Regions from separate parts of the Metabacillus dongyingensis genome, predicted to be linked through region 4. Evidence: riboswitches for the same ligand, from Rfam matches in the RefSeq annotation. Region 4 holds a riboswitch; each other region holds the start of a gene.
What was found. A riboswitch is a leader RNA that binds a small molecule or an ion and turns the genes downstream of it on or off. The one in region 4 is predicted to bind S-adenosylmethionine.

Region 1 (7,507 bases), 850 kb from region 4:
ATTAAAAAGGAAAAATAAGGATCGTATGATAAACCGCAATAATTATGGCGATTTGCTATGTTTTTGCGGAAACTACATCAGAAGATTAGGCAGTATCCTCGGTTTGGCGTCTGCTTATACCTGGAACAGTAAAAAAAGGAGTGAAATAAAATGAAACTGAAAACATTCTTGTTCAAAGACGACGGCAGTATTCCAAATAATCCTAATTTGCCGCTTCTCGTTTACGAAGGAGCCTTTACTTCAACGGAACAATTCGAGTACACGATTCTTGAGCACGGCTGGTCGGGAACATGGGTAGATGGTGTTTATGACTATCATCATTATCACAGCACCTCTCATGAAGTTTTAGGAGTTGTAAGCGGTAAGGCAAAAATCCTTTTCGGAGGGGAAAACGGAACAGCCGTTGCTGTTCAACAAGGGGATGTCGCAGTCATTCCTGCAGGCGTTGGACATAAATGCATAGAAAAAAGCTCAGATTTCAAAGTGATGGGAGCCTATCCAGATCAACAGGAAATGGATATGTGCACGGGAAAGAAAGAAGAGCGTCCAAAGGCGTTGAAGCATATTCAAAACGTGCCATTGCCTGAAAATGATCCTTTATTGGGCAAAGGCGGACCTATGTTTGATTATTGGAAGTAAAGCAGGCGGCTGCCTGCTTTTATGCACAAAAATAGGCAGCGAAACTGATTCCATATAAATTGACATCAAATCGTTTCATTGTGTATTATATGTTTATGAGATTAAACATATAAACACTTTAAAAGGTGGATAAAATCAATGAATACTCATGAACAAATCCAAGCTCTTCTCTCTCATCAAAGAGCTTACTTTTTAAAAGGAAACACAAGAAGCGTTCAGGGAAGACATGATCGGCTCGAAAAGCTTCGTCTTTTTATAAAGAAAAATGAACGTGCGATCATGGATGCATTGAAAAAGGATTTAAACAAATCCGAGTTTGAAGCCTATTCAACAGAGATCGGAATCCTCCTTGAGGAAATATCCTTTTCACAAAAGAATCTACAAAAATGGGCTGCTCCTAAAAAGGTAAAAACAGCAATGACCCACATCGGTACAACCGGGAAAATTGTTCCGGAGCCTTTTGGAACCGCGCTGATTATCGCACCTTGGAATTATCCGTTTCAGCTGGCATTATCGCCTTTAATCGGAGCGATTGCCGCAGGAAACACAGCGGTTTTAAAACCATCTGAATTTGCACCAAACGTGTCTAAGCTTTTGAAAGAGCTTGTAGAAGAAACCTTTCCCTCAGAGCTTGTCGTCGTGATTGAAGGAGGAATTGAAACGAATCAAGTGCTGCTCGCCCAGAAATTTGATGTAATTTTCTTTACGGGAAGTGTGCCGGTCGGGAAAATCGTTATGGAGGCAGCATCCAAGCACCTTACTCCCGTTATCTTGGAGCTTGGCGGAAAAAGCCCGTGTATTGTCCACAAAGATGCTGACTTACAGCTCTCTGCAAAAAGAATTGCATTCGGAAAGTTTACAAATGCGGGTCAAACCTGTATCGCCCCAGATTATCTGCTTATTCACAGCGCAGTAAAGAAAGAATTTTTATCCTTGCTACAAGCTGAAATAACGGAAATGTTCAGTGAAAACCCGCTTTTAAATGAAAATTACAGCAGAATGATCAGTGAGAAGCATTTCGACCGCTTAACGGAATTTTTCTCAGATGGAAAGGCTATTTTTGGCGGAAAAGCCGATCGTGAATCTTTAAAAATTGCTCCAACAATTTTAGATGAGGTAAATGTGGATGCTGCTGTTATGCAGGAAGAGATCTTCGGTCCGGTTTTTCCGGTTATGGAATATACCGATTTAGATCAGGCCATTACTTTTATTCAAGATCGCCCTAAACCACTGGCGCTCTACTTATTTACTTCAAGTAAACAGACTGAGCAGCAGATTATTGGACAGGTTTCCTTTGGCGGAGGGTGCATAAACGATACACTGATGCATATTGCCACACCGCATCTTCCGTTTGGCGGAGTGGGGGAAAGCGGAATGGGCAATTATCATGGCAAGTACAGCTTTGAAGCCTTTACACATTACAAAAGTGTTCTTCACCAAACAACAAGATTTGATTTCAGTTTCAGATATCCTCATGCAAAAAATGGGCTGAAATTAATAAGGAAATTGCTTAAATAAAGGAAAGCAGCGAACTGTACAAAAGTTCGCTGCTTTTTTTAACAAAAAAGTGATTACTCACTTTACAAAACAATTATTATCGAATACAGTATAAATGAGTGATTACTCACTTTTATTTAGGAGGCGTTTAAATGAATGAAATGAGCATCGTACTCCAATCTGTTTCAAAATCATTTGGCAAAAAAGAAGTAATAAAAGATGTTTCATTTTCAGTAGGCAAGGGGGAAATCTTTGGCCTGCTCGGACCTTCAGGGTCAGGAAAAACAACCTTAATTAAAATGATAGTTGGAATTGAGGAAGCAAGCATCGGGGATGCGAACGTTTTAGGTGTAAAAATGCCGGACTTAAAATCGCTGCAAAAAATCGGATTTATGGCGCAGTCAGACGCTCTTTACGGAGAGCTTACCGGAAAAGAAAATATAGCTTTTTTCGCAGCTCTCAGCGGTTTAAAAGGAAAGAAGAAAAAAGAGAGAATTCAGTATGTAATGGATCTTGTTAACCTTTCTGAGCACGCATCGAAACGGACAGGAGATTATTCAGGGGGAATGAAGCGACGCCTTTCGCTAGCGATCGCCATGCTTCATGAGCCGCAAATCCTAGTGCTTGATGAGCCGACGGTGGGAATCGACCCAATCCTGCGCCAGTCAATTTGGGAGGAGCTTGAGAACATCAGGCGTACTGGAACGACGATTATTGTCACAACGCATGTGATGGATGAAGCTGAAAAATGTGACAGGATTGGTTTCATTCGCGAAGGAGTCCTGATCGCTTCGGGAACTCCAGAACAGTTGAAATCAGAAACAATGTCACACTCCATTGAAGAAGCATTTTTAGCATATGGGGGTGCTAAACAATGAGGGTACTTGCGATTGTGACGCGTATCATTCAGCAATTTTTCCGGGATAAGCGGACGCTTGCGCTGATGCTGATTGCTCCGTTATTTATTCTGACTCTGATGAACTTTATTTTTGACAGTGAAGCCTATTCACCTAAAATTGGCGTGCACGGAGCACCTGAGCAATTGGTGACAGTTCTCGGGGAGAACGATAGTAAAGTCATAGAATATGAGGAAAATGAACCTGAAAAATGGATAACAGCAGACGGCCTGGATGCCTTTATCTCGTTCGATAAAGGAAATCAAGAGATTACATTAGAAGGCTCTGATCCGAGTGTAAGCCGGGCAGTGCTGGGGGTGCTCCAAAAAAGCGGCCAGCCGGATCAACAAGCACAGCCATCTGTGAACTACTTGCACGGATCAGACGATATGACCTCCTTTGATTACATCGGTCCAGTTCTTATTGGTGTATTTATCTTTTTCTTTGTTTTTCTGATTGCAGGCGTTTCATTTCTGCGGGAGAGAACAAGCGGAACATTGGACCGGATCATGGCGACTCCGCTTAAACGCTGGGAACTGGTTCTTGGGTATGTGATCGGATTTGGTATTTTTACTACCTTTCAGGCCGTTTTGATTTCTGCCTTCTCCATAAGTGTGCTGGACATGATGATGGAAGGCCCTTATTTCTATGTACTGCTCATTACGTTTCTGCTTGCGATGACTTCTTTGACTCTCGGAACCTTGCTGTCTACGTTTGCTAATAATGAGCTGCAGATGTTTCAATTCATCCCGCTCGTCATTGTGCCGCAAGTGTTCTTTTCAGGTCTTTTTAAACTCGAAACGATGGCGGAGTGGCTGCAGTCCATTAGTTATGCCATGCCGCTTAAATACGGTGCAGAGGCTCTGCAGGGGATCATGATTAAGGGTTACGGGTGGGAGGACATTGCACAGGATGTCTATATTCTGCTTGGTTTTTCCCTGGCATTTCTGATTCTGAATATCTTCGCTTTGAAAAAGGTAAGAAGGCTGTAATGCTTGTGTTCTCTTTTTCATTTATAATAGGGACATAGATGAATGAGGAGTTTTAAAAGATGAGCAATCAATTTTCCATTGAAGAGCTATTGAAGCTGACAGATGAAGATGTAAAGATGAGTGAAAAACAAAAAAAGGTAGTAGAAGCTGCCATTGAAATATTTGCAGATAAAGGCTTTGCAGCAGCATCAACAAGTGAAATAGCTAAAAAAGCTGGAGTCGCAGAGGGGACGATTTTCCGTCATTATCAAACGAAAAAAGACCTGCTGTTTGCGATCGTCATGCCGACTATAACTAAATTCATTGCCCCATTTTTAGTGAGAAATTTTCTTCAGGACGTGACGAAGCAAAATCATCAGGACCTTGAACATATGCTGAGATACATTCTTGAAAACCGCTATGAGTTTATAAAGAAAAATCACCCTGTCATCAAGATTTTGCTCCAGGAAGTTTTCTTTCATGAAGAGTTCAGAGGGGAGCTCCGAAAGGTCGTTGAGGAACATGCGGTTGAGAAGCTGAAGAAGCTGATCATTCACTTCCAGGAAAAAGGAGAGATGATTGACATGCCTCCTGAAACAGTGTTGCGGATGATCATTACGACAATTATGGGGTTCCTGATCGGAAGGTTCATCATTCTGCCTGATTTGGATTGGGACGATGAAGCAGAAAAAGAATATACGATCCAGTTTCTTCTGCATGGACTGATGAAGAAGTAAAGCCGCTCATAGGATGAGCGGCTCTTTTTCTTGTTAGGAAAACTATAAAAGTCAAAGGGGTGTGGAAAATAAACCGTAAAGCTCCGGCCCATTGAGCTTTGGTCAGAACAAATCCGCCTGCGCTTTAGATCTATGAAAAAACAGAGTCCAATTTCGGACTCTGCAGGGCAGGAACTACTTGGCTTTTTTAAATTTCGGATAGCCAATAATAATAGCCGCAATACCCATAACGGCTATTAAGAATGGGTAATAAGAGAATGGCAGGATATCAGCTGGTGAAATCTTTGCAAATTGAGCGGCAGTAAGCATTTGAGCGCCATAAGGGATTAAACCCTGTATACTGCAAGAAAAAATATCCAAAAGGCTGGCAGATTTACGTTTATCAATCTCATATTTATCTGCCATATCTTTTGCCAGCGGGCCCGCTGCAATAATAGAGATGGTATTATTTGCAGTCGCAAGGTTTGTCGTGCTTACAAGACCGGCAATGGCATATTCTGCCCCTCTTTTAGAAGAAATTCTTTTTGTCATCGCTTCTAAAATAAAGTGAATGCCGCCATTTCGTTTAATCAGTTCAACCATACCGCCGATTAAGAGTGAAAGAATGACCAGTTCGGCCATCCCCATAATACCTTCTGTTATTTTCTGAAGAAAATCAGTTAACGTATAGCTGCCATCAGACATCCCGATAACTCCGCTAAGCAGGATACCCCCAGTTAAAACAATAATGACATTCATTCCAAGAAGAGCTGTTACAAGTACGGCTATATAAGGCAGCATTTTAATGAAACTGAATTCTCCAGGTGAAACAGGAGATTGATTGCCGAGAGTAATCACAATTAAGACAGCACAAGTAATGATGGCAGCCGGCAAAACGATGAAGAAGTTTACCTTGAACTTGTCTCTCATTTCCGTCTGCTGTGTCCGAACTGCAGCTATTGTTGTATCCGATATGAAAGACAGGTTGTCCCCAAACATCGCACCGCCAATAACGGCAGCCATAGCAAGAGCTATTGAAATATCAGCCTCTGCACTGATGCCAACCCCAATTGGAGCAAGTGCAGCAATTGTTCCCATTGAAGTTCCCATTGCAAGTGATATAAAAGCTCCAATGATAAATAATCCAACAATCAAAAAGCTTTGCGGCAAAAATGAAAGCGCAAGATTGACTGTAGATTCCACTGCACCCATCCCTTTTGCCACTTCTGAGAAGGCTCCGGCCAGGATGAAGATAAAGACCATGATCATCAAATCAAGATGACCTGCCCCTTTAGCAAAATTCTCAACCTTCGCAGTGAACGTCTCTTTACGATTCATCATAAGAGCTGCTCCTGATGCAATGATAATTGCAACAAGAATCGGCATCTTATAAAAATCGCCTGTTATAATACCAGACCCTACAAATAGGGCAAGAAATATGATTAACGGCAATAATGCCAGTCCATTTCCTTTTGTCTCCATGTGTACCACCTTTCTTATTATAAAAAAAGATCTCTTCTAAAGCAGAAGAGATCTTAAATCCGGAATGGAATAAACCTCTTCTTATCTTTCAAGCACGCGGCTTGCTGGAATTGGCACAGCACTCGGAAATCCGAGTCCGCTGCCGAGGCATCACAGGGCCAGTCCCTCTGCCTCTCTTAATAAGAAGATATATGTGTGTTTTTAAAAAATGACCTTTCCTACATTAAGGGGTTATTGTGTAAAAGTCAAATGGTAGATTTAACAAAAATTTTTTCAAAATTGTTTGAATTTACCGTTAACAGTGGAATAAAATAAACTATATAGTCGGTTTTTAAGGAGGTGTAAAGGTGGCTCCAATTGTTTCAGATGAATATAAGGAAAAAAAGAAACGCCATATCCTGGAAAGTGCCCTTAAGGCTTTTGGAGAAAAAGGATTTCAGCTTGCAACAATAGACGATATTGTTGCTGAATCTGGGTTAAGTAAAGGCGCAATCTACAACTATTTTAAAAGCAAGGAAGAAATTTACCTTCAGCTGATGCAGATGCGGACAGAGCAGAATATCGCAAAACTGAAAAGAAGTTTTCTAGAGAGAGGGACTGCAAAAGAAAAACTTCACCAGTTTTTCAAAAACTATGCGGAAATTGAGCTATCTCAAAAGTGGCAGAAAATGATCGGTGTTCACCTTGAATTCTGGATTCATTCTGGCCGTGATGAAGAACTTAAGAAAGTCATGACAGACCGGTATGACGACGTTTATCAAGTGCTGCTTGTTGAAATCATCGAAGAAGGCATAAGGCAGAATGAATTCAACAAAGAGACGGATCCATCGCTCATATCTTCTATGGTATGGGGAACCATAGACGGCATTTGTCTTCACTATTCAGTAATAGGCAGGAATTACCCTTATCAAGAACAAATCCGTGCCTTAGAAGAAATGATCTTCATGTACTTAGAAAAAGGGGGATCTGCATGAGGTTTTTACAAGGAGAAAATATATACCTGCGTCCTTTTAGAAAAGACGACTTCGAGATGATTTTTAAAAGTGTGCAGGACAAAGAGATTAGAAGGCTTACTGGTACACAAACGTTTTTTACAATGGAGAAAATAGAGCAGGCTTATGAAAGCTTTGCGCTGGATAAAACACGAATGGATCTTGTGATTGTACGGAATGAAACAGATGAAGCAATAGGAGATCTTGCCCTGATGGATATCGATCTCTTAAACCGGAATGCAAGTGTACGAATTGCCCTGAACGATGAAAAGCATCGCGGACATGGTTTTGGCACTGAAGCGATGAAATTAATC
Region 2 (7,507 bases), 2.5 Mb from region 4:
CATCAGTTTGAAAAGATGCAGCTTGCTGTATTCATGGTTAAGCTCGCCTTGGCGATTAAAAACATACATCGTGTTCGTGACGCCTGCCTCTGTTTTTTTCGCAACAGAACCTGCCACAATATTAACTTCATATGTTTTAGCCAGACTGCTGACCAGAGCGATTGTTTTGCTGCCGTTTGGGTCTGCGATCTCGTCGAGCCTAGTAAGATCATAGCCTGTTGTCCACAGTTCAGGCAGAACAATTACGTCAGGTTTTTCAGATGCTGCTATTTTTTCTATTTCTTTTTTTACCGTTTCAATATTTGCTTCAGGGTCACCAAAAACAAGGTCTATTTGCAGGCATGCCACTTTTGGATTCATCAATCTTCATCTCCGCCTCGAAAATTTTTCTTTACAAGCTGACTCTAACAATATATGATTTTTCACTAGAATTTCAAGAATTTTTTGAGAAGGTGTAAAACATGAAAAACTTCAATCAATCACAGTTATTAAATAAGCTTCCAAAGCAGTTTTTTGCAAGTCTCGTAGCAAGAGTGAATGCAAGTATCGAAGCGGGACATGACGTTATTAATCTTGGACAGGGGAATCCTGATCAGCCAACACCGCCCCACATTGTTAAGGCTCTTCAGGAGGCAGCGGAAAATCCGGACTATCACAAATATTCCCCGTTCCGCGGACAGAAATTTCTTAAAGAAGCAATTGCGGAATTTTACATGCGGGAGTATGGTGTAACACTTAATGCTGACAAAGAAGTGGCCATTTTGTTTGGCGGAAAAGCGGGGCTTGTTGAAATTCCGCAATGTTTACTGGACCCGGATGATTTAGTTCTCGTGCCGGATCCCGGATATCCTGACTATTGGTCTGGGGTAGAGCTTGCCCGGGCCAGGATGGAATTTATGCCGCTGGTAAAAGATAATCAGTTTTTGCCGGATTATGGGCAACTTTCTGAAGAAGCGAAGAAACAGGCAAAGCTAATGTTTCTGAATTACCCGAACAATCCGACCGGTGCTGTTGCCTCAAAAGAATTCTTTGAAGAAACAGTCGCGTTTGCAAAAGAAAATGAAATTTGTGTGATTCATGATTTTGCCTATGGCGCCATTGGGTTCGACGGAAAAAAACCTGTCAGCTTTTTGGAAGTTGAAGGAGCGAAAGAAACTGGGATAGAAATCTATACACTCTCGAAGACGTATAATATGGCGGGCTGGAGGATCGGCTTTGCGATTGGCAATGAAAGTGTCATTGAAGCGATTAATCTGCTGCAGGATCACATGTTTGTCAGTGTGTTCAGTGCTGTCCAAGAAGCTGCTGCAGCTGCCCTGCTTGAATCACAGAGCTGTGTGGATGAATTGGTGGAGCGGTATGAAAGCAGACGCCATGCATTCATAACTGCTCTTAACGAAATTGGCTGGCAGGTTGAAGCGCCGCCAGGGTCGTTTTTTGCCTGGCTGCCTGTTCCGGAAGGCTATACGTCAGAATCCTTTGCCGAATATCTCCTCCTTCATGCACATGTCTGTGTGGCGCCGGGTGTCGGTTTTGGGAAATTCGGAGAAGGCTATGTAAGGGCAGGACTTTTAACCTCAGAAGAAAGACTGAGAGAAGCAGCAGCACGGATAAAATCTTTGAATTTATTTTAAAATGGCGGTTGACAGTCTTTTGAAAAAATGTCATAATCCAAATTAATTTCAGGTTATTCAGAACATAAAATAAATAAGCCATTCTTATCAAGAGCAGGTGGAGGGACTAGCCCGATGAAGCCCGGCAACCGACTTAAACCAAGGTTTAAGCACGGTGCTAAATCTTGCAGCATTTCGCTGATAGATAAGGATCTTAGCCAAGTCAGATAAGGTCTCTTTTCGATTAGCGGAAAGGGGCCTTTTTTATTTATTTAGAATATATAAAATTTTGCGCATTGATGGCAAACTGAGTCGCCCAGCTCCTCGGCCAGAACAAAAAAGTCAAAACCGGACTTTTCTGCTGATTTTGCCATGCCTGAGCTAAACTGGCGCTTGCGCATTTCTAAAACTGTTATGGAAGGCGGTACAAACATGAGCGGCATTACAGCAACCTATCTCATCCATGATGAAAAAAACTTAGAAAAAAAAGCAGAAGGGATTGCCCTTGGGTTAACCGTTGGGTCCTGGACGGATCTTCCGGAACTGACTCAGATACAATTGAAGCAGCACAAAGGGAAGGTCATCTCTGTAGAAGAATTTGAGGCTGATGATAAGGTTTCAGCTTTTTTAAACAAACGCGTCAAAAAAGGCATCGTTAAAATTTTTTACCCTGGAGTAAATTTCAGCCATGATTTGCCGGCGATTCTTGCGACTGTGTTTGGAAAACTGTCTCTTGACGGCGAAGTAAAGCTTCAGGACCTGGATTTTTCAGAAGATATTCTTGCTGATTTTCAAGGTCCTAAGTTCGGCATCAGCGGCATCCGTGAAAAACTTGGTGTATATGACAGACCTTTGCTTATGAGTATTTTTAAAGGTGTCATCGGACGTGATCTCGCTTTTTTAAAGAATCAGCTTAAAGATCAGGTGCTCGGCGGGGTTGATTTGGTGAAAGACGATGAAATTCTTTTTGAAAATCCGCTGACACCTTTTGACCAGCGGATTACTGCCGGAAAAGAAGTGTTAAACAAGGTTTATGAGGAGACCGGTCATAAGGCGATGTACGCGGTTCATTTATCAGGCAAAACGTATGATTTAAAAGAAAAAGCAAAGCGTGCGGCAGAGCTTGGAGCAGATGCCCTATTGCTAAATGTTTTTGCCTACGGCCTTGACGTGCTTCAAAGCCTGGCAGAGGACAAAGACATCAACATTCCGCTAATGGCTCATCCAGCTGTCAGCGGTGCATTGGCATCATCCTCACTATATGGAATCTCGCATTCTCTTTTACTCGGAAAATTGCTGAGATACAGCGGAGCCGATTTTTCTCTGTTTCCATCCCCTTATGGAAGTGTTGCGCTTGAGCGGGAAGCGGCCCTTTCCATAGGTGCAGCTTGTAAAGAAAACGTGCTCCTGAAGGAAACATTCCCTGTGCCTTCAGCAGGGATTCATCCAGGACTCGTCCCTATCTTAATCCAGGATTTCGGGTTAGATAGCGTGATTAACGCAGGCGGAGGTGTCCACGGACATCCAAACGGCGCTGCTGCAGGCGGAAAAGCTTTCCGTGCAGCGATCGATGCGGCATTACAAGGCATCTCCTTGACTGAAAAAGCAAATGAAAATGCGGATTTGAGAATCGCGCTGGATCTTTGGGGGCAGGTGGAAGTGAGCAAATGAGCAAGCCGATTATCATCTGTGATTTCGACGGAACAATAACAAACAATGACAACATTATTGCCATCATGAAGAAGTTTGCACCGCCAGAATGGAATGCTTTGAAGGATGATGTATTAAGTCAGCGGATTTCTGTCCGGGCAGGAGTAGAGAAGATGTTTCAGCTGATTCCATCAGAGCTGAAATTTGATATTATTCAATACTTGCTTTTTACGGCTCAGCTTCGCGATGGATTCCGTGAATTTGTTCAATATACGGAGGAGGAAGAAATCCCTCTGTATATCGTAAGCGGAGGCATTGATTTTTTTGTTCACCCATTGTTGAATGGCTTGGTTGACAGGGACCGTGTTTACTGCAATGCAGGTGATTTCAGCGGTCAGGCAATTGAAATCTTATGGCCAAACTCATGTGATGATCAGTGCAGCAATGACTGTGGCTGCTGCAAGCCGAGTTTAATCAGGAAGCTTGCTGCTCCTGATCAGGAAGTCATTGTCATTGGTGATTCAGTTACGGATTTAGAGGCTGCAAAACTTGCAGACTTTGTGTTTGCAAGAGATTTTCTTCTGGGAAAATGCCAGTCTTTAGACCTTCCGCATCAGGAATTTACTACGTTCTTTGATGTGATAGATAGACTTAAGAAAAAGCAGGAGGCGGTATCATGAGTCTTTTAAATCAACGCTTGCGCGAGCTTGCAGCGGTTAAACGCGAGCTTGCTGAGAGGGACTGGTTTCCAGGTACAAGCGGAAACCTCGCGATTAAGGTAAAAACGGAGCCGCTCTCGTTTTTAGTGACTTCAAGCGGTAAGGATAAACGGATTGAAACGGATGAAGATTTCCTATTGGTCGATCAGAATGGAGCTGCCCTTGAAGAAACAAAGCTGAAGCCTTCTGCTGAAACCCTGCTTCATGTTGAAATCTATAATCGTACGAACGCAGGCTGCAGCCTCCACGTCCATACTGTTGACAACAATGTCATCTCTGAGCTCTACGGCGATGACGGCGGCGTTACGTTTAAAGGACAGGAAATCATTAAAGCATTTGGTCTTTGGGAAGAAGATGCAGAGTGGCATATTCCGATTATTGAAAATGCGGCTCATATACCGGATCTCGCAGCTGACTTTGGCAAGTATGTGAACGGAAACTCCGGTGCTGTTTTGATCCGCAATCATGGCATTACCGTTTGGGGCAAAGATGCTTTCGAAGCCAAAAAAGTGCTGGAAGCATGTGAATTTCTATTTTCCTATCATTTAAAAGTCCTATCTTTAAAACAAGCTAAATCGCTCACATTAAGAGCTTAACAATAGGAGGAATTATAATGGCAACGATACGATTACAGGAAACAAATGAAAGAATCGCTGATCAAAAGGCGGTAGCTGCCTTTCTTGAGTCTCAAGAAGTCATTTATGAGCACTGGGATATCGAGAAGCTGCCGGAAGCTTTAAGAGAGAATTACAGTCTTGCTGATGAGCAAAAAGAGGAAATTCTGCAAGTATTCAAGGATGAAATCGCAGACATCTCAGAGCGTCGCGGCTACAAGGCACAGGATGTCATCTCTTTATCTGAGAGCACGCCGAATCTTGATCAACTATTGAAAAATTTTCAGCAGGAGCATCATCACACAGATGACGAAGTACGCTTCATCGTCAGCGGCCACGGCATATTCATCATTCAGGGAAAAGACGGCTCATTTTTTGATGTTGAACTCAACCCCGGCGACTTAATCTCCGTACCGCCAAACATACGCCACTACTTTACTCTTCAGGAGGACCGCAAAGTTGTCGCAGTCCGCATTTTCGTTACATCTGAAGGCTGGGTGCCAATTTACGAAAAAGAAGAGCAGCAGGCATAATTGGAAATCCTCTTCGCCTTGATGGTGAAGGGGGTTTTTTTATTCTGAAAGTAAAGGATTTTAGTCAGCAGAACAAGAATGAATGAGCCGAATAGGACATCAGCTGCACAGAATGATTTAAAATAAACTTTGACTTATGTAATTTGGATCAAGGAGGAGAAAAACGTTGTGAAGCGAGCACAATATGAATCCAATCGAACATAATTAACAGCACTAAAATCCTTAAGCTGGATGCAAGAAAATGAGCAGGGCCAGGAGGAAATTCAAAATCATTTTAATTTTCTTTACTCTCTGATGTTTCTATGGTAAATTTTCAACAATAAATAAGCATAAAAGGGAGGATTGGAAAGATGAAGATTCGCTACAATTTCGTGAAAAAAGAGGATGTAAGATACTGTAAGGCGGAAAGCACGGTAAAGGAAGCTTATGAATTGCTGAAGGAGTCAGGGTATCGGAGCATTCCCGTTCTTAGAGAGAATGGCACAGTGTTTGCCGGCTTAATCTATAAAGTTGATCTCCTGGATCATTATGTAGAAAAGGAGGGCAAGGATGAGGATTCGATCGAGGCTCTGATTCAGGATCAGGATGCTTTTGTTTATGAAGAGGATTCATTCTTTAAGACATTCCTTACCATCAGACGTCTTCCATTTTTAGCTGTGCTGAATGATAAAGAGGAATTTTCAGGCATTATTACGCATGGTAATGTCATGGATGTACTTGAGGATTCGTTTGGAATGAAGACAGGCGGTTATATTCTGACAGTCGGCACGAAAGAGCATAAAGGCGCGATTAAAGATCTTGTCTCAACGATTAAGGATGTGAACATCGAAGGACTCCTGACACTCGATAATGGCGATACATATTTAAGAAGAATCATCATCAATCTCTCCCATGACGTTTCTGAGAAAAAGCTGAATAAAATAATTAAGAAGCTGGAAGAAAAAGATTTCCGGGTAACGTCAGTTGATGATGTGAATCTCGGGGAAAAAGTATTAACAAAGTAAAAGGAATTTCATTAAAAAACAGCAGCCGAGCTATTCGATCTGCTGTTTTTCTTTGCCAATAAAGTTGTTTATGCCTTTTAATATTGGACATAGCAGCAAAAATGATTGAATATTCTACAAATTTTGACAAACGTTATGGCGTGTGTTTAGCTGAAAGTCTGGAATAATCCAGTCAAATGTCCAGTTCTGCAGCTGCTGAAGAAACAGTAGAAAAAGCTGATAAATTTGGTCATGAAGCAGATCCTTATTAAAGAGCCTGAGAGCTCTTTTTTCTTTTATAATAAATCCGGCATTATTTGTTTAAACTCTCGCAAATTCGGGAAAAACTTGGTATTAAATAAAATTAACAAAATTGTCATATTATTTCTCAATATTATTGTCGAATATTGCTAATCTATTTACAAGTATAGAAGTATCTGTAATAATTTATTTGTATATTTATTCCCAATATAGATACTTAAGAGATGAGGCGGAGGGAAGAAAATGACAATTGAAATGAGCAAGTCTCAATTATTGGCAAGTATTGATTCTAAACGCAAGGAAATGATCGATACAGCAAGAGCAGGCGGATATACGTGCGAGGGCGCTGTTCAATGCAGTCAGGAATTGGACATGCTGCTAAATAAATATCAGCAAATTCTTTTTGAAGAAGAAAATAAAACGAATCCACCATTTCTGCAATTTATTGAGTCTATGAAGAAATGGACGGCAAGAGATGGCTTAACTATATAAAAAACCTAATACTCGCGGGAGAAACAGGCTCCGTTTTTTGAGTGGAAAAACTGAACATAGTTGAAAAAGGGTACTAAATTGCACAGCAATTTGTACCTTTTTTTATTGTTATTTTAACATCTTGGTGTGCTGAAGAATAAGGGGAGAGCGGTTTTACGGACTCAGCATGCCTGCCCAAAGCTAGTTTGAACGTTTTCAGGTACTATCTGCACATATGATTCCCTAAAATCTAAGAGTAGTTCTGTTTGAGGAATCAATCGTGCTCTATGATTCCCTAAAATCCAAGAGCAGATCTATTTGAGGAATCAATAGCGCTCTATGATTCCCTAAAATCCAAGAGCAGATCTATTTGAGGAATCAATAGCGCTTTATGATTCCCTAAAATCCAAGAGCAGATCTATTTGAGGAATCAATCGTGCTCAATGATTCCCTAAAATCCAAGAGCAGATCTATTTGAGGAATCAATAGCGCTTTATGATTCCCTAAAATCCAAGAGCAGATCTATTTGAGGAATCAATCGTGCTCAATGATTCCCTAAAATCCAAGAGCAGATCTGTTTGAGGGATCAATCGTACTCTATGATTCCCTAAAATCCAAGAGCAGATCTATCTGAGGAATCAATCGTGCTCAATGATTCCCTAA
Region 3 (7,507 bases), 1.9 Mb from region 4:
CCTCGGGACAAATAAAACAGCCTTCTAATTCAGCAACATGTGACTGCTCCTCTTGAATCTCTTTTTCAGAAACAGCAATTGCACAGCCATTCGTATCATAAATTCCCTGAAGAACCAGAAAATCACCTATCGCTTTAGGAACATTAATGCCAAACGCATCCGTCTGCGAGTTTTCCCAGAACTCTGATTCCGTTTTGCCTTCATCAAAAGCTTTCACAATTGGTGCGCAGCCCTCAGCCTGAACAGCAACAAGACGGGGAAGCTTGTCCTTGCTGATCCAGCCAAGCTCCTGCAATTCAAGAAGTGCTTTGTAGATTCCGATTATGCCCACACCCCCGCCAGTCGGGTACAAAATAACATCAGGCACACTCCAATTCAGCTGTTCCGCAATTTCATACCCCATCGTCTTTTTCCCTTCAATGCGGTATGGCTCTTTTAGAGTAGAAGCATCGTAAAAACCCTCATCACTTACAACCTGCGCTACAACTTTGCCTGCATCACTTATTAATCCATCAATTAAATACAAGTTCGCACCGGATATTGCTGTTTCTTTTCTAGTAATAAGAGGCGCATCAAGAGGCATGATAATATACGGCTCAATTCCCGCTCTTGCTGCATAGAGTGACCACGCTGCACCCGCATTCCCGTTTGTCGGCATTGCAAATGTTTTCACACCCAGTTCCTTCGCTTTGGAAATACCGACAGCAGCTCCTCTCGCTTTAAAAGAACCGGTTGGAATGAGACCTTCATCTTTCATAAGAAGATGTTGAATCCCGAGTTCGCCTCCGATTCTGGCCATCTTAAGCAGCGGTGTCATGCCCTCTCCCATCGAAACAATATTGTCCGGATTTTCTACCGGCAGCAGCTCATGATATTTCCATAGACTGTTCTCCCGATGACTTACCTCTTCTTTCGTCAAAACAGATTTAATTTGATCCAAATGATAGTTTACCAGTAACGGCGATCCGCACGTGCAAAGCTGCTGAATCGTTTCTGCTGAATACTCCGCCCCGCATTTCGGACAGCTTAAATGTGATAGATAACTATAGTTCATGAACAAATCCCTCCTAAAAGAAAAAACCCCTAACAAGTGGATGTTAAGGGCCTTCGGTTTTCCGATCAGCATATGTATAGAAAGATAGCTTATCTTTTTTTTATAGTCAAACTTAACGGCTGCTTTCCCGATTATGTCTCCGTCTGAGAATCTGATTGATCATTTTATAATTTAAAACATTAAACCACAACAATGCATCGATAAAAAAACTGCCGGTCTCAACATCATCATTTCTCATTTTTTCCTCAATGAACCATCCAACAAAGTAGCTCCCCACAAGCCAGATCAAGTATATCTGCAGGAATTCACCGAAGGTCCCCTCAAAAGGAATCGCAATAAACTTAAAAATGGCAAGCACTCCTGTAATCAAAACAAAAAATGACGCACCTAAAAGAAAAAAGAGTCTAAACAAAAAACCTAAACACCCCACTGCATCTCACACCTCTCTCTAAAATAATATCATTCATCTGGAAGTTCGAGAATGTATTTTCTGTTTTTTCAGCTGCCGGTTAAGATGCAGTAATGAGAGGCAGGCGGATACCTGTATTTTAGTCACGAATGCTTGAGGTGAGTTATTTGCACTCTTTTTGGCAGAAGGATTATGCCAAGTTTTTAAACGATTTCCTCTGTTAATGAATTCGAACGTTTTTGGAGGCTATCAGAAAGCAGACTGTAGGCGGCTATTTTCTTTTTGTACTGTTTTACTACATAAACGTGATCTTTGTAACTGTATACAAATAACCTAACATCCTTTTTTCCTCTTTTAGTATCAATAACTATTGGAGTCCCGCTGTTATCTGGATGTAAAAATAATTTCTCGCTCCCTGGATAGATATAATATTTTTTAAAAAATGTAGCTTCGTTAAAATAATTAATAACTTGAATTTTTTCTTCACCTTCCAATAAATTCCCATTAATAGTTAGTGTGGAATTTGAGTCACTAAGTTTTGAATGAATCTCAAATTTGCTGAGAAGCCATTCAACACCAAACGTTGGAATACAGGTTATTACTATTTTAAGAGCACTCATTAGAATTAATGAAATCAAAACTGCCCAAGTCATATTTATCATTCTCCTTCCTTTAATAGTTGAACTTTTAAAACACTATAAACCTAATAATGTGTCCTAAATTCTTTAAATACCTAAATCAATATTTTCTTCTTTTTCCACAGGAAATGTACACCTGACAAAATTATTATCACGTTCTTCTGATTTATAGCTTCATTAGGTTATTGACATGATCTAAATTAGGCAAACCATGATACATATACGCCTACTGCAATAAGAGAAATAAAAATAACAATAACGTAAATCCAAGTTAAATTGGAAGTGTTTCGTTTTACTGCGTTCCTATAATCTTTATCTCCTTTTCCAGCTATTAATAAAGTGGAAATAAGTGAAACGATTCCAATAATTATCACTAAACCTATTGCAAGTTCCATGGTATACACCTCATTATCTGCACAGGCAGCTTCTCAGCTTATCTGCGTTACTTATAAACTCTACCGTATTATACAATTAAGAACAAATGTAATAACCGTCCAATTTGGAATAATTTTGACCATCCATTTCATAGTTGTCTTGCGAAAGTTTCTATACAACACGAAAAAAAAACGATTCCCCACAAAGGAATCGTCCTAAACTCTATCAAGCTCTCAATTTATTAATAGCATGTGCAGGCAGCTTCGCCAAGGCCTTCCCAAAATCTTTGATCAAGTCGTCTGCATCCTCAAGGCCTACGCTGATGCGCAATAAACCATCCGAGATCCCGCGGCGCTCCCGCTCTTCTTTTGGCATGGCAGCGTGAGACATTCTGGCCGGATAGGAAAGAATAGATTCTACTGCGCCGAGGCTTACAGCAAATACAGGGAGCTCCACATTTTTAACAAGGGTGCGGACAGCGTCTTCATCGGCTAATGTGAATGATAGCACGGCACCTGGTCCGTCCGCCTGGTAACGCTGAATCGAGTGGCCAGGATGGAACGTTAATCCTGGATAATAAACGTTTCGGACAGCTTTATGCTTAGACAAGTACTCTGCCAGCTTCCTCGCAGATGCTGATGATTGCTGTAGTCTGACGTTCAGTGTTTTCATTCCGCGGAGCACAAGCCAGCTGTCCTGCACGCCGAGTACCGCACCGAATGCATTTTGCAGTTTCCCTACCTGTGCAGCAAGCTCTTCGTCTTTTACAACCGCGAGTCCTGCAAGTACATCACTGTGTCCAGCCAAAAACTTGGTTGCGCTGTGAAGCACGATATCGACTCCTAGCTCGAGTGGACGCTGAAGGACTGGTGTTAAAAACGTATTGTCTAAAAATGTTAAACAGTTATTTGCTTTTGCAAGTTTCGTAATGCCCTGGATGTCGGTAATTTTCAAAAGCGGATTTGACGGTGTCTCAACATAGATAACTTTTGTATTCGGCTTGATGTGTGACGCCACTTCATGCAAATCGGTCATGTCGACAAAGCTGTATTCAATGCCGAATCTGCTCAATACATCTGTGATGATCCTGTATGTTCCGCCGTATACATCTTCAGTAATTAGAACGTGGTCTCCTTTAGAAAGGAGCAAGAAACAGGTTGAAATGGCCGCCATTCCAGAAGCAAAGGCAAATCCTTTGGTACCGCCTTCTAGTTCGGCAATTGTTTCTTCTAATGCCTCGCGTGTCGGGTTCCCCGATCTGCTGTAATCAAATTTTCCATAGTCATCAAAGTCAAATTGGTGAAAAGTAGAGGAATGATTGATCGGCACGCTTACCGCTCCTGTTTCCTTTTGCACCTTTTGACGATTGTGGAGCAGCTTCGTCTCGAATTTCCAATCATCGTTGCTCAACTTTCTCCGCCTCCTTCATCAGTTCAAATGCTTCTGTTAAATCCTTTTCCAAATCTCCTGCGTATTCAATTCCGACAGAAAAGCGCAATAGCTTGTTGCACACGCCATTTGCAACGCGAATCTCTTCAGGAATATCCATATGAGTCTGAGTCGCTGGATATGTGATAAAGCTTTCCACTCCGCCCAGGCTTTCTGCAAATGTGATCGTCTTTAAGGCTTTCAAAAATGGATTCACCCATTCTTCCTTCTGCAGCCTGAATGAAAGCATTCCGCCTTTGCCAGGATAAAGCACCTCTGTCACTTCTGTTTGATTTTCAAGAAATACTGCAAGCTTTCCGGCATTTTTTTCATGCTGGTTCATCCGCAGGGCCAGGGTTTTCATGCCGCGGATCAAGAGCCATGAATCAAAAGGAGAAAGCACCCCCCCGATCGCGTTGTGATGCTGTGCAAGCTCTTCACAAAGCTCTGTTCCCTTAGCAACAACCAAACCGGCAAGCACATCATTGTGTCCGCCCAAATATTTGGTGGCACTATGTATGACAATGTCCGCTCCATCTAAAATCGGCGTTTGCAGGATCGGCGTGTAGAAGGTGTTGTCGACAATCAGCAGCAGATGGTTTTCACGGGCTATTTTAGCAATCTTGCTGACCTCTGTTTCCTGCATCAAAGGATTAGTCGGAGTTTCCAGAAAAATGGCCTTTGTGCGTTCATTGATCAGCTGCTGCGTACAGTTTTCGTCGTTAAAATCAGCGTAATGAAAAACAAGTCCGTATTTTCTCCATTCCCGTTCGAATAAACGGTAGGTTCCCCCGTACAAATCTGAGGATACAATGAGCTCGTCTCCGCTTTTAAACAATGCCATCAATGTCTGAATCGCTGCCATTCCTGAACTGAAGGCATATCCCTGATCTCCATGCTCAAGCTCTGCAATGGCTTTTTCAAGTATCGCCCGAGTAGGATTTCCAGTGCGGATGTAATCAAATCCAGTTGATTCCCCAATTCCATTGTGCCTGTATGCTGTAGAAAAATAGACGGGCGGATTCACTGTTCCCGTTACGTTTTCACTTCGATTTCCAATTTGCGCCAAGATTGTTTCAATGCGTTCTGACATTTCCAACACCGTCCCATTGTTTTTTCTAAAATAAAAAACGTCTTCCTCATTTAAGAAGAAGACGTTGATATCGAATGATTGCTTCTCCTTATCTCCCAAGCTTATTACCTGCGCTTGCTGGATTTAGCACCTTGGTTCGAACAGGAACATTCTCTGTTCTTTTCCGGTTGCTGAGATTTCACAGGGCCAGAACCCTCCATCTCTCTGGATAAGAATAAATAGTATGAACTTTTTGAATTGTTTTTATAACCTTATCTCATTATCAAATATTTTGCAAGGGGTTTTTTATGAATATTTACGATTCACAATCATCACACCTGCAATAATCAACAAACCGCCTGCCCCGCTCATTAATAAAAAAGGTTCATTCAGCAAGATGACTGCCGCAATAACAGTTGCAAGCGGTTCAAAGTAAAGAAAGGATGACACTTTAGCCGCCTCCATGACCTCCAGGGCTTTTCCCCAAAACCAGTATGCGACTGCCGAGACAAAGATTCCGAGAAACAGCAAATGAGTCCAGTTTTCCTGTGTCAGCACAGTCAGCTGAACCCAGCCGTTATTTCTCATAAAGAATGGAATTGTCATCAAAAAACCAATAAGGCTTGTATAAAAAGTAATGGTTAATGCAGGATAAGGGATTTTTAATTTTTTTATAAGAATGGAATAAACCGCCCAATTTAATGTACTTAAGATCATCAGTGCATATCCCATATTAGCATGAAAGGTTAATGACCCGCCTTGTCCATAAGATGTAATCAAGAGAACGCCAAGTACAGCAATTGACATGCCTGCAGCTTTAAAAAGCGTAAACGTTTCTTTTAAAAATAGAGATGCCAGAACTGCTGTGAATATCGGGGAAAAAGAGATGATCCATCCTGCTTCCGATGCCTGAATGGACTTCAATGCCGCAGCCTGTATGACTTGATGGACAAAGATTCCGAGTACGGCAAGTATAAAAACCTCAGGGAGATAATCCATTTTTATTTTTAAAGGCTGACGAAAAAGGAAAAGAAGGAGGAATAAAAAGAGAGATGCAATACCAAAACGCAAAACAAGCAATGTAAAAGGTTCCAGCTGAACTAAAACAGCTTTTGTTGATACAAAGGAAATTCCCCAGAACGAAATTGAGACAGCTGCATAGATACCTGCTGTAACATGAATTGATTTCCTCATTTTCAGGCATCCTTCCCTTTATCAGGCTTGTCTTCTTATAAGGAATATGTACGGAATAAAGGAATTATGACGGGTTTAAATCTGTCAAAAAGTGTTCAAATGAACTGTCTTTTTTTTACAGATTACCTTGGTATATTTATCCTATAAGTGAAAGGCGGCAATACGGATGACATATTCATTAACAAAGCCAAAATGGGGTCTTTTTACAATCCTTGTTCTTCTCATAGCGGGATCAAATGCGGCGATTTACCGATTTCCATTTATGCAGCCTGTTCCAGCAGGAGCAAAGAACGCAAATGTTATTCTTCTGAATGCGGATGAGGCCCGTCAATTCATTTCAGACGTATCAGCAAAAATCAATCGTGCATGAAGCAAGAATTTTGTCACAATTCATGCTAAAATAAATGGAAGCGTTTTTAATAATGGATGTGACAGCGTCCAACATCTTTGGAGGTATTTGTGATGACAGCAAAAGCAGGAATTGTAAAAGAGACGCTGCTTTATTCAAAAGAATTAGAAGAAGAAGTAACGCTCCTGATTTATCTGCCGAAGAATTATTCGCCGCTTTATAAGTATAGCCTGATCATTGCACAGGACGGTCAGGATTACTTCAGACTCGGGCGCATCTCAAGGCAGACAGAAGAGCTGTTAAGTGAGAAAGAAATTGAAAATGTGATCATTGTCGGCATACCGTATCGTGACGTGCATGACCGCCGTGATAAATATCATCCTGAAGGGCCGAAGCAAAAAGCTTATATTCGCTTTTTGGCTCATGAAGTTGTTCCTTTTCTGGATAAGGAGTTTCCAACCTATCAAATGGGTGCCGGGCGGGCTCTAATCGGAGATTCTCTGGCTGGAACGGTATCCTTTATGACTGCTCTTACTTATCCGAATACGTTTGGTAAAGTAATCATGCAATCACCTTATTCAGATGAAACGGTTCTGCAAATGGTAGAGGACTTTTCTTCTCCTGCCTTATTATCGGTCTATCATCAAATTGGCACGAAAGAAACAGAAGTCAAAACGACTGACGGCGCAGTTCAGGACTTCCTTGCCCCAAACAGGAAACTGCACGCGGCCATTGACGCTAAAGGAATTCCATCCGTCTATGAAGAATTTGAAGGCGACCACAAATGGACTTTCTGGCAGCCGTCTTTGAAAAAGATTTTAAAAACAATGTTCTAATTGGCTCATATGCTTTAAACCGTAATTTTTGATATACTATGAATACATATTTATACATGGGAGGGAACACTTATGAAGTACGGTATTGCCATTTTTCCATCAAAAAAACTGCAGGATTCAGTCAACTCTTACCGAAAGCGCTATGATCCCAA
Region 4 (7,507 bases):
TCTCCCCCGGTTTCATCAATCACTTTGCTCAGTGCAATAGCCGCGGCCGTGCTTGTTGTGCCAATAATGTTGTGGCCGCATGCATGGCCAAGTCCTGGCAATGCGTCGTATTCAGCTAAAAAAGCGATAACCGGTCCGCTTTTTAATGCAGATTTCTTTCTGGCAAGAAAAGCTGTTTCATGTCCGGCAACTCCGCGTTCAACGCTGAAGCCTTCTGATTGAAGAAGATCTGCGAGGAGCTTTGATGCAAAGAACTCCTCATTGCCGATCTCAGGATTTTCATGAATGGAGTGGCTGATTTGAAGATACTTCTCCTTATTGGTATCAATATTTAAAATCGCTGCTTCTTTCAGAGTTTCAACAACTGTACTCAAGATTACCCCTCCTTAGATTTTATTCTCCAATTTTGCTTAAAGGTACAAATGTAGGAATCGTACTTCCGGCATATTCTTTTTCAATAAATTCAGCTGTATCTTCTTCCTGGTAAAGCTCAACAATGCGTTTCAGTTCTTTGCGGTCCTTATCTTCTGTACGTGCTGCAATAATGTTGATATATGGAGTAGCCGTTTCATCTTCATGGAAAATTGAGTCTTTCACTGGGTTAAAGCCTGCATCTACAGCAATGCCGTTATTAATGACCGATCCTGCTACATCCGGTAATACACGCGGTGTCTGGCCAGCAACAACAGGAACAATTTCTAAGTTTTTCGGATTTGAAACAATTTTGTCCAATGAACCATTTCCATCAAAGTCCTCTGGCAGTTCAATCAAGCCTGCATCCTGAAGCAGAAGGAAAGCTCTGCCCATATTGGTTGCTTCGTTTGGAACGGCAATCTTTCCGCCTTTGGGAATGTCTTTAATAGATTTATATTTATCAGAATAAAGCCCAAGTGGAGCAATCACAGTTGTACCGATTGGTGATAGATCAAGATCGTGTTCTTTTTTAAATGCGTTAAAATAAGAAATGGTCTGGAATGCATTTGCATCAAGCTCACCTTCTGCCAGTGCCAGGTTTGGCTGAACGTAATCTGAGAATGTGACAATCTCAATGTTGATGCCTTCTTTTTCGGCTTTCTTTGCAACGAAATCCCAAATGCGGTTATCTGATCCGCTTACGCCAATTTTGACATTTACTTCTTCTTTCCCGTTTGCTGTTTTATTTCCGCAGCCTGCAGCAAGAGCTCCTACTACTAGAATAAGTGCTAGGATAATAAATTTTTTCATTTTGTTTCTCTCCCTATCGTCTTCTGATTTTTTTAGATAATAAGTTTCCTGATGATTGAAGCCCCTGAACGAGCACAACAAGGATTGTAACGGTAATAATCATGACAACTGTGTCAAAGCGCTGGTAGCCGTATGTAATGGCGAGATCCCCGAGTCCGCCGCCGCCGACAGCTCCAGCCATCGCTGATGCCCCGACAAGACCAACCGTTGCGATTGTAAGACTTAATACAAGTGAGCTTAATGCTTCTGGAACGATGAATTTAAAGATGATTTGCGTTGGTGTTGCTCCCATAGCTTCTGCTGCCTCTATGACTCCCGGGTCCACTTCTAATAATGAGTTCTCAATCAATCTCGCAATATATGGACCTGCATAAAAGACAAGCGGCACTACAGCAGCGGCAGTCCCAATTGATGTTCCTACAATTAATCTGGTTAGCGGAACAATCGCAACCATTAATATAATGAAGGGTACAGAACGGAAGATATTGACGACACCGTTCAAGATATTAAAAATAATGGCATTTTCCCATAGGTGCCCTTTTCTTGTAATGACCAGCAGCACACCAAGCGGCAGTCCGATCAAGGTTGAGAAAAGCAATGAAAAACCGGTCATTGCAAGTGTTTCGATCAGTGCATCAATAATTTGCTGTGAATTAACTAGCATGTACTTCCACCTCTTTAACTGTGACATTTTCCTGATTCATTACTAATAACGCCCGTTTAATTTCGCTTTTTGCTCCCTGCAGCTCGACAATCAAATGTCCAAACGGGATGCCCTGAAGCTCTGTGATGTTTCCAAATAAAACATTGATATCAAGATCAAACCGTTTAGCAATCTGAGAAAGCAGCGGCTGGCCCGAAGATTTGCCGACAAAGTTAATTTTGAAAATCTGTCCCTGTGCATTCTCCTCCTGCACTAATTTCAGCACAGACTCAGGGATGGAATCATTCAGAACAGAACTGACAAAGTTCGAAGCTGTTTTTGTTTGAGGATTTGAGAATACATCAAAAACTGAGCCTGACTCGATAATTTTTCCGCCCTCAATTACTGCAACCCTATCGCAAACCTCCCTGATAACTGACATCTCATGGGTGATCATTAAAATTGTAATGTTGTATTCCTGATTGATTTTTTTCAAAAGCTTCAGAATGGACCCGGTTGTTTGAGGATCAAGTGCAGATGTTGCTTCATCACACAATAGAATGGAGGGCTGTGTAGCCAGTGCTCTTGCAATGCCGACACGCTGTTTTTGACCCCCTGACAGCTGGTCTGGATATTGATTTGCTTTGTCCTCTAACCCTACAAACGACAATAATTCTGTTACTCTTTGTTTGATTTCTTTTTGAGAGGCTTTTGCAAGAAGGAGCGGCATCGCAACATTGGCGAAGACCGTTTTGGAATTCAGCAGATTGAAATGCTGGAAGACCATGCCGATTTTGCGTTTTACTTGTCTTACTTCCTTTTGGGATAGTGCCGTTAAATCGAGATTATCAACAATGATTTTTCCCGAGCTTGGACGCTCTAACAAATTCACTGTGCGGATCAGTGTGCTTTTACCGGCTCCGCTGAATCCGATCACACCGCAAATCTCCCCCTGCTTCACATGAAGATCAATGCCGTTAAGGGCTCTCACTTCATTTCCGCCGCTGTTATAAACCTTTGTGACACCTTCAAATTGAATCATATGTATTCCTCCCGTGATATTGAAAATAAAAAAACCCTCTTCTATCCGACAAGAAGAGGGCATGAATTCATAAAGAATCACTAGGTCTCTTCTTATCTCCCAGGCTTTTTGCCTGCTGGAATTGGCACAGTACTTTTTTATAAAAGTCCGCTGCCGAAGCATCATCAGGCCAGTCCCTCCGCTTCTCTGGATAAGAAATCTATTTAATTTGCTAAAAAACAAAAAACCTCTTCCTGAAAGCCAAGAAGAGGGTAAGATCAAAGGTAAAAGACCGTTCACTCTTCTTATCTCTCAAGCGAAATCACGCTTGTTGGAGTTGGCACAGTTCTCAGGAAAGTCCGAGTCTGCTGCCGAGGTTTCAAAGGGCCAAATCCCTCCACCTCTCGTGATAAGAAGTTTCATATTTTCGATGTGAGTCCTACTTTACGCTGGTATTTTCAAAAAGTCAACACTTTTTTTATAAAAATATGACTACTTTGAAAGCCTGCGGTATCGGTATTGCTGCCACTGAAAACGAATAAAGCAGCCAACACAAAAGCCTAATATGGCAACGAATGCAGCTAGCGCGACCATAGCGGTAAAGATATAAGCCAGAGTCATCCAGTTCATCATATAACCAAGAAAACCAAGACTAAGACAGATGACTGCAATCATCTGATTGAACTGCTGCTGTTCGAAATCCTCGGGAATGTATTCCGAAGGCTTTTTTCTTAAAAAGAGCTTTGCCGTCTTCATAATAGGGTTAAATTTAAAAAGAAGCCCCATTAATCCTGGAATAAGAGGTATAAGAAGAAACCAGCCGGATCCTGAAACCCAAGCGGCTGCGACAGATAACACAATAAACCATTGATTCGTTAATACAAGAGGTTTAGGAATCGTATTCACTTAAATCCCACCTATCTGATTGGAATATTAGTATTCTACTCCTATTTTTGTCATTTGTGAAGATAGAAACTTCAGGGGATTTCCCCCCCTTAAAAGCGTGTGAATGGGGTACTCAAATCGCTGATTCTCTGCTTTCATAACCTCAAAGTTTATTGACAGTTAGAAGGCGGCCGTGATAAGATCATTAAAACCAACTAAACCAATCAGAATTAAATAAATTATCAAGAGTGAACGAGAGATCTGGCTCCGCGACTTCACAGCAACCGCCGGCAAACGGAAAGGTGCTCCCACCAGCAAAGCTGCTGTGCTTTGGTTGATAGAGAAAAAACCTCTCTTTATAGCCAATGAAAGAGAGGGTTTTTTATTTTATGATTTGTATGAATTGGAGGAATCACAAATGACTGAAACGATTTACTCTGTATTGCCCGGTGCTGAAAGCTTTTTTTATAAAGGAAATGAGATTGGCATTCTGCTTTGCCATGGATTTGTAGGAACACCTCAAAGTGTTGGAGAACTGGGAAAACTGCTTGCTGATAAAGGCTTCACCGTTCTTGCCCCGCGATTAAAAGGCCACGGGACAAATGCTCACGAGCTTGAAGCCTGCTGTTATCTGGATTGGATCAAAGACATTGAACAGGCTTATTTAAAGCTGAAAAAAATCTGCCGGAAAGTATTTATTGCAGGTCAGTCTATGGGCGGCATCCTAGCTTTGCATTTAGCTGGCAAATACAAAGAAATCAGCGGTGTGATTACGATTAATGCTGCTTTAAGCGTGCCTGGATATGAGTCTTTCGAAGATCTGACAGAGCCAAGGTTCATTGCTGAAGGAAAACCGGATATAAAAGCAGAAGGAATCGAAGAAATTACTTACTCAGCTGTTCCAATTACAGCCGTTCATAATCTCCTTAATCTTATAAAATTTATAAAACCAAAGCTTTCAGAAGTCTCATGTCCGCTGCTCGTTTTTAAATCCGAAGAAGACCATGTCGTCCCTCCGGACAGCTCCGATACCCTTTTTGAAAATGTCTCATCATCTATGAAAAAAATCATCAGTCTAACTAACTCCTATCACGTTGCTTCCATGGATTACGATAAAGAAATTATTGCAGATAGAACCTCGGATTACATTCATTTGTGCTGTCATCCATTCTACAAAATTTCCGTTTAGCCAATGACATTCATCCGGCATTCCTGCTAAACTAAGTGCAGGTGATAAACATGTTTTTAAAATTAATCAAATTAAATAAAGAAGAGATTCCTTCGTTTGAAACGTATCCTTTTTCCATTCCTGCCATTTCACATTTGGATGAACTTAAAATTAAAAGCCCTGTTACTTTTTTTGTAGGCGAAAATGGATCCGGCAAATCGACTTTGATGGAAGCCATTGCCTATCAGTGCGGGTTTAATACCGCTGGCGGCAGCCATCATCTTTATGAAACTAGAAGCTCTCAATCTGATTTAGGAAAGTATATCAAGCTTGCCTGGATGCCTAAAATTAAAAATGGCTTTTTCCTAAGAGCTGAGTCCTTTTATCAGTTTGCATCCTATCTGGAAGAATTGAATGAAGAGCCATTGTCAGGTGACGTTTTTGGCCCATATGGCGGTAAATCGCTTCATCATCAATCACATGGTGAATCTTTTTTATCCCTCTTTCTCAATCGTTTCGGCAATGGCAAGAAAGCCGTCTATTTATTGGATGAGCCAGAGGCCGCACTTTCTCCATCAAGACAGCTGACCCTGCTCCGCATCATTCATGACTTAACAAAAGACGGCGAAGCGCAATTTATTATTGCCACACATTCTCCTATCCTTCTGGGATTTCCCGGGGCGAATATATTAAGCTTTGATTCGGAAAGCATAGCTGAAATCGATTATACCGAGACGGATCATTATCAGATTACAAAGTATTTTTTGGAGAAATCGCAATCGGTTTTTGGAAGAGCTTTTTAAAGAAGAATAATCTGAGTATTTACACCTTGCCTTTGCTCCTTAGGATTTCAGAGCCTTAACACCATTAATCTATGCCCCTTATAAACCTTATGGGACATTTAAGCTTACCATGCAAGAACGTCTGCCAATCCGAATAAAGAGATGTTTAAAGAAGCCTTCGGGAATGCTTTCCAAAGGCTTCATTACCAAACAAGTTTTTCACGTTTAAAGTTAAAAACTAACTGTAATGTTCTATTTCTGCAAAAATATTTGGAATCAACTTGCTATTCCTAATTGCTGGTACTACCCGAAGACGGGGAGTTTCTCTTTAACATAAAAGAAAAGATATATCATAATTCTTAGGAAGATCTTTAATTATCATAAAGAAAAACTCCAGCTGGGTACTGAAGTTATCTTTAATCTGCTTCATATCTTTAGTCACTTAAACTTCCCTTGTTTAGGAATACAAATCAGATCTAAAACATTTAAAGTGATAACGTTGCTCCTTTTTTATAATATTCGTTCATCGTTTCTTTAGGAACCATGCTTCCACCGGTAGCCCACATAAGATGTGTAGCATTTTTCATTTTATCTGTTAAGTTATGATTTTGTATGTATTCTTTTCCTTCTTTCTCAATCCATAACTTTACCGGCCCTATTACACCGGCTAATGCGGAAGGCTCCAGGTGAATGTTTTCTGTATCGACCAATGAGCTTAATAGTTTAAATAATTCATTATCACTTACCGTATAACTTCCGCTTAATAAAGACTCGATAGTTTGACCCACGAATCCTGATGGCCTTCCGACCGCAAGGCCGTCTGCTGATGTGATGTTGTCAATTCCAAAATCTTGTACAGAAACTTTATCATGCAGCCCTGTTACTAGCCCAAGTAACATACATGGAGAATGTGTAGGCTCTGCAAAGAAGCAATGTACTCGATGCTGATACATAAGTTTTAAGCCAAAAGCCACTCCTCCCGGCCCACCGCCTACTCCGCATGGAAGGTAAACAAATAGTGGATGGTTTTCATCTACAGTTATATTTAAATCTTCTAATTGTTTTTCAAGTCGAATTGCTGCCACCGCATAGCCTAAAAATAAATCACGAGAGCTTTCGTCATCAATAAAGTAACAATTCGGTTCGCTATGCGCCTGCTTTCGGCCCTCTTCTACAGCTTTGCTGTAATCTTCCTTATATTCGATAACCGTTACTCCTTTGCTTTTAAGAAGATCTTTTTTCCATTTCTTTGCATCAGCAGACATATGGACCGTTACTTTAAAACCTAATTTGGCACTCATTATACCTATACTTAACCCTAGGTTGCCTGTAGACCCTACAGCAATTGAGTATTGTGAAAAGAAGTTTCTGAATCTTTCACTATCAAGGATGGAATAATCGTCATTTACTGCCAATAAACCATGTTTAAGTGCCAACGTTTCTGCGTGTTTCAACACTTCGTAAATGCCGCCGCGTGCTTTAATGGAACCCGAAATGGGAAGGTGGCTGTCACATTTTAATAAAAATGTCCCTTCTAATGGATGCTCATACAAGTGTGATAACTGTTGATGCATCGCCGGGATGGGTACAATAGGAGATTCAATGATTCCGTTTAGTTTTCTTGTTTCAGGAAAAACTTTAGCAATGTAAGGAGCAAAACGCTTTAACCTTTCCTCGCCATCTTTTACATCTTTCTCATTAAGCGGTAGTTTTTTTAATCCAGTTTGAAATGCTTCATATTTAGGATTTGACCAAAATACTTCCTTTGTAGCAACTAAATCGTT

Region 1: another riboswitch for S-adenosylmethionine. It lies ahead of K8L98_RS01240 (Na+/H+ antiporter NhaC family protein); the one in region 4 lies ahead of K8L98_RS21990 (methionine ABC transporter ATP-binding protein).
Region 2: another riboswitch for S-adenosylmethionine. It lies ahead of mtnW (2,3-diketo-5-methylthiopentyl-1-phosphate enolase); the one in region 4 lies ahead of K8L98_RS21990 (methionine ABC transporter ATP-binding protein).
Region 3: another riboswitch for S-adenosylmethionine. It lies ahead of K8L98_RS06230 (methionine biosynthesis PLP-dependent protein); the one in region 4 lies ahead of K8L98_RS21990 (methionine ABC transporter ATP-binding protein).

Annotation. Positions count from the first base shown of each region.
Region 1 covers NZ_CP082944.1:216,140-223,646, forward strand. The annotation lists gene K8L98_RS01215 (cupin domain-containing protein) at 151-639, shown strand; gene K8L98_RS01220 (aldehyde dehydrogenase) at 778-2,157, shown strand; gene K8L98_RS01225 (ABC transporter ATP-binding protein) at 2,298-3,014, shown strand; gene K8L98_RS01230 (ABC transporter permease) at 3,011-4,024, shown strand; gene K8L98_RS01235 (TetR/AcrR family transcriptional regulator) at 4,084-4,740, shown strand; gene K8L98_RS01240 (Na+/H+ antiporter NhaC family protein) at 4,915-6,201, opposite strand; SAM riboswitch class I at 6,280-6,387, opposite strand; gene K8L98_RS01245 (TetR/AcrR family transcriptional regulator) at 6,549-7,175, shown strand; gene K8L98_RS01250 (GNAT family N-acetyltransferase) at 7,172-7,507, shown strand, end outside.
Region 2 covers NZ_CP082944.1:1,820,561-1,828,067, forward strand. The annotation lists gene K8L98_RS08975 (carbon-nitrogen family hydrolase) at 1-360, opposite strand, end outside; gene K8L98_RS08980 (pyridoxal phosphate-dependent aminotransferase) at 462-1,634, shown strand; SAM riboswitch class I at 1,716-1,825, shown strand; gene mtnW (2,3-diketo-5-methylthiopentyl-1-phosphate enolase) at 2,046-3,284, shown strand; gene K8L98_RS08990 (2-hydroxy-3-keto-5-methylthiopentenyl-1-phosphate phosphatase) at 3,281-3,943, shown strand; gene K8L98_RS08995 (methylthioribulose 1-phosphate dehydratase) at 3,940-4,578, shown strand; gene K8L98_RS09000 (1,2-dihydroxy-3-keto-5-methylthiopentene dioxygenase) at 4,596-5,129, shown strand; gene cbpA (cyclic di-AMP binding protein CbpA) at 5,480-6,133, shown strand; gene K8L98_RS09010 (aspartyl-phosphate phosphatase Spo0E family protein) at 6,617-6,865, shown strand.
Region 3 covers NZ_CP082944.1:1,257,575-1,265,081, reverse strand. The annotation lists gene K8L98_RS06255 (threonine synthase) at 1-1,054, opposite strand, end outside; gene K8L98_RS06250 (hypothetical protein) at 1,167-1,466, opposite strand; gene K8L98_RS06245 (YfmQ family protein) at 1,667-2,116, opposite strand; gene K8L98_RS06240 (hypothetical protein) at 2,302-2,496, opposite strand; gene metC (cystathionine beta-lyase) at 2,702-3,886, opposite strand; gene K8L98_RS06230 (methionine biosynthesis PLP-dependent protein) at 3,873-4,997, opposite strand; SAM riboswitch class I at 5,083-5,212, opposite strand; gene K8L98_RS06225 (DMT family transporter) at 5,283-6,170, opposite strand; gene K8L98_RS06220 (hypothetical protein) at 6,337-6,540, shown strand; gene K8L98_RS06215 (alpha/beta hydrolase) at 6,633-7,355, shown strand; gene K8L98_RS06210 (YjcG family protein) at 7,428-7,507, shown strand, end outside.
Region 4 covers NZ_CP082944.1:4,424,234-4,431,740, forward strand. The annotation lists gene K8L98_RS21975 (M20 family metallopeptidase) at 1-374, opposite strand, end outside; gene K8L98_RS21980 (MetQ/NlpA family ABC transporter substrate-binding protein) at 394-1,224, opposite strand; gene K8L98_RS21985 (methionine ABC transporter permease) at 1,238-1,888, opposite strand; gene K8L98_RS21990 (methionine ABC transporter ATP-binding protein) at 1,878-2,909, opposite strand; SAM riboswitch class I at 2,999-3,106, opposite strand; SAM riboswitch class I at 3,191-3,304, opposite strand; gene K8L98_RS21995 (DUF4395 domain-containing protein) at 3,381-3,794, opposite strand; SAM riboswitch class I at 4,010-4,117, shown strand; gene K8L98_RS22000 (alpha/beta hydrolase) at 4,192-4,962, shown strand; gene K8L98_RS22005 (AAA family ATPase) at 5,013-5,744, shown strand; gene K8L98_RS22010 (D-serine ammonia-lyase) at 6,209-7,507, opposite strand, start outside.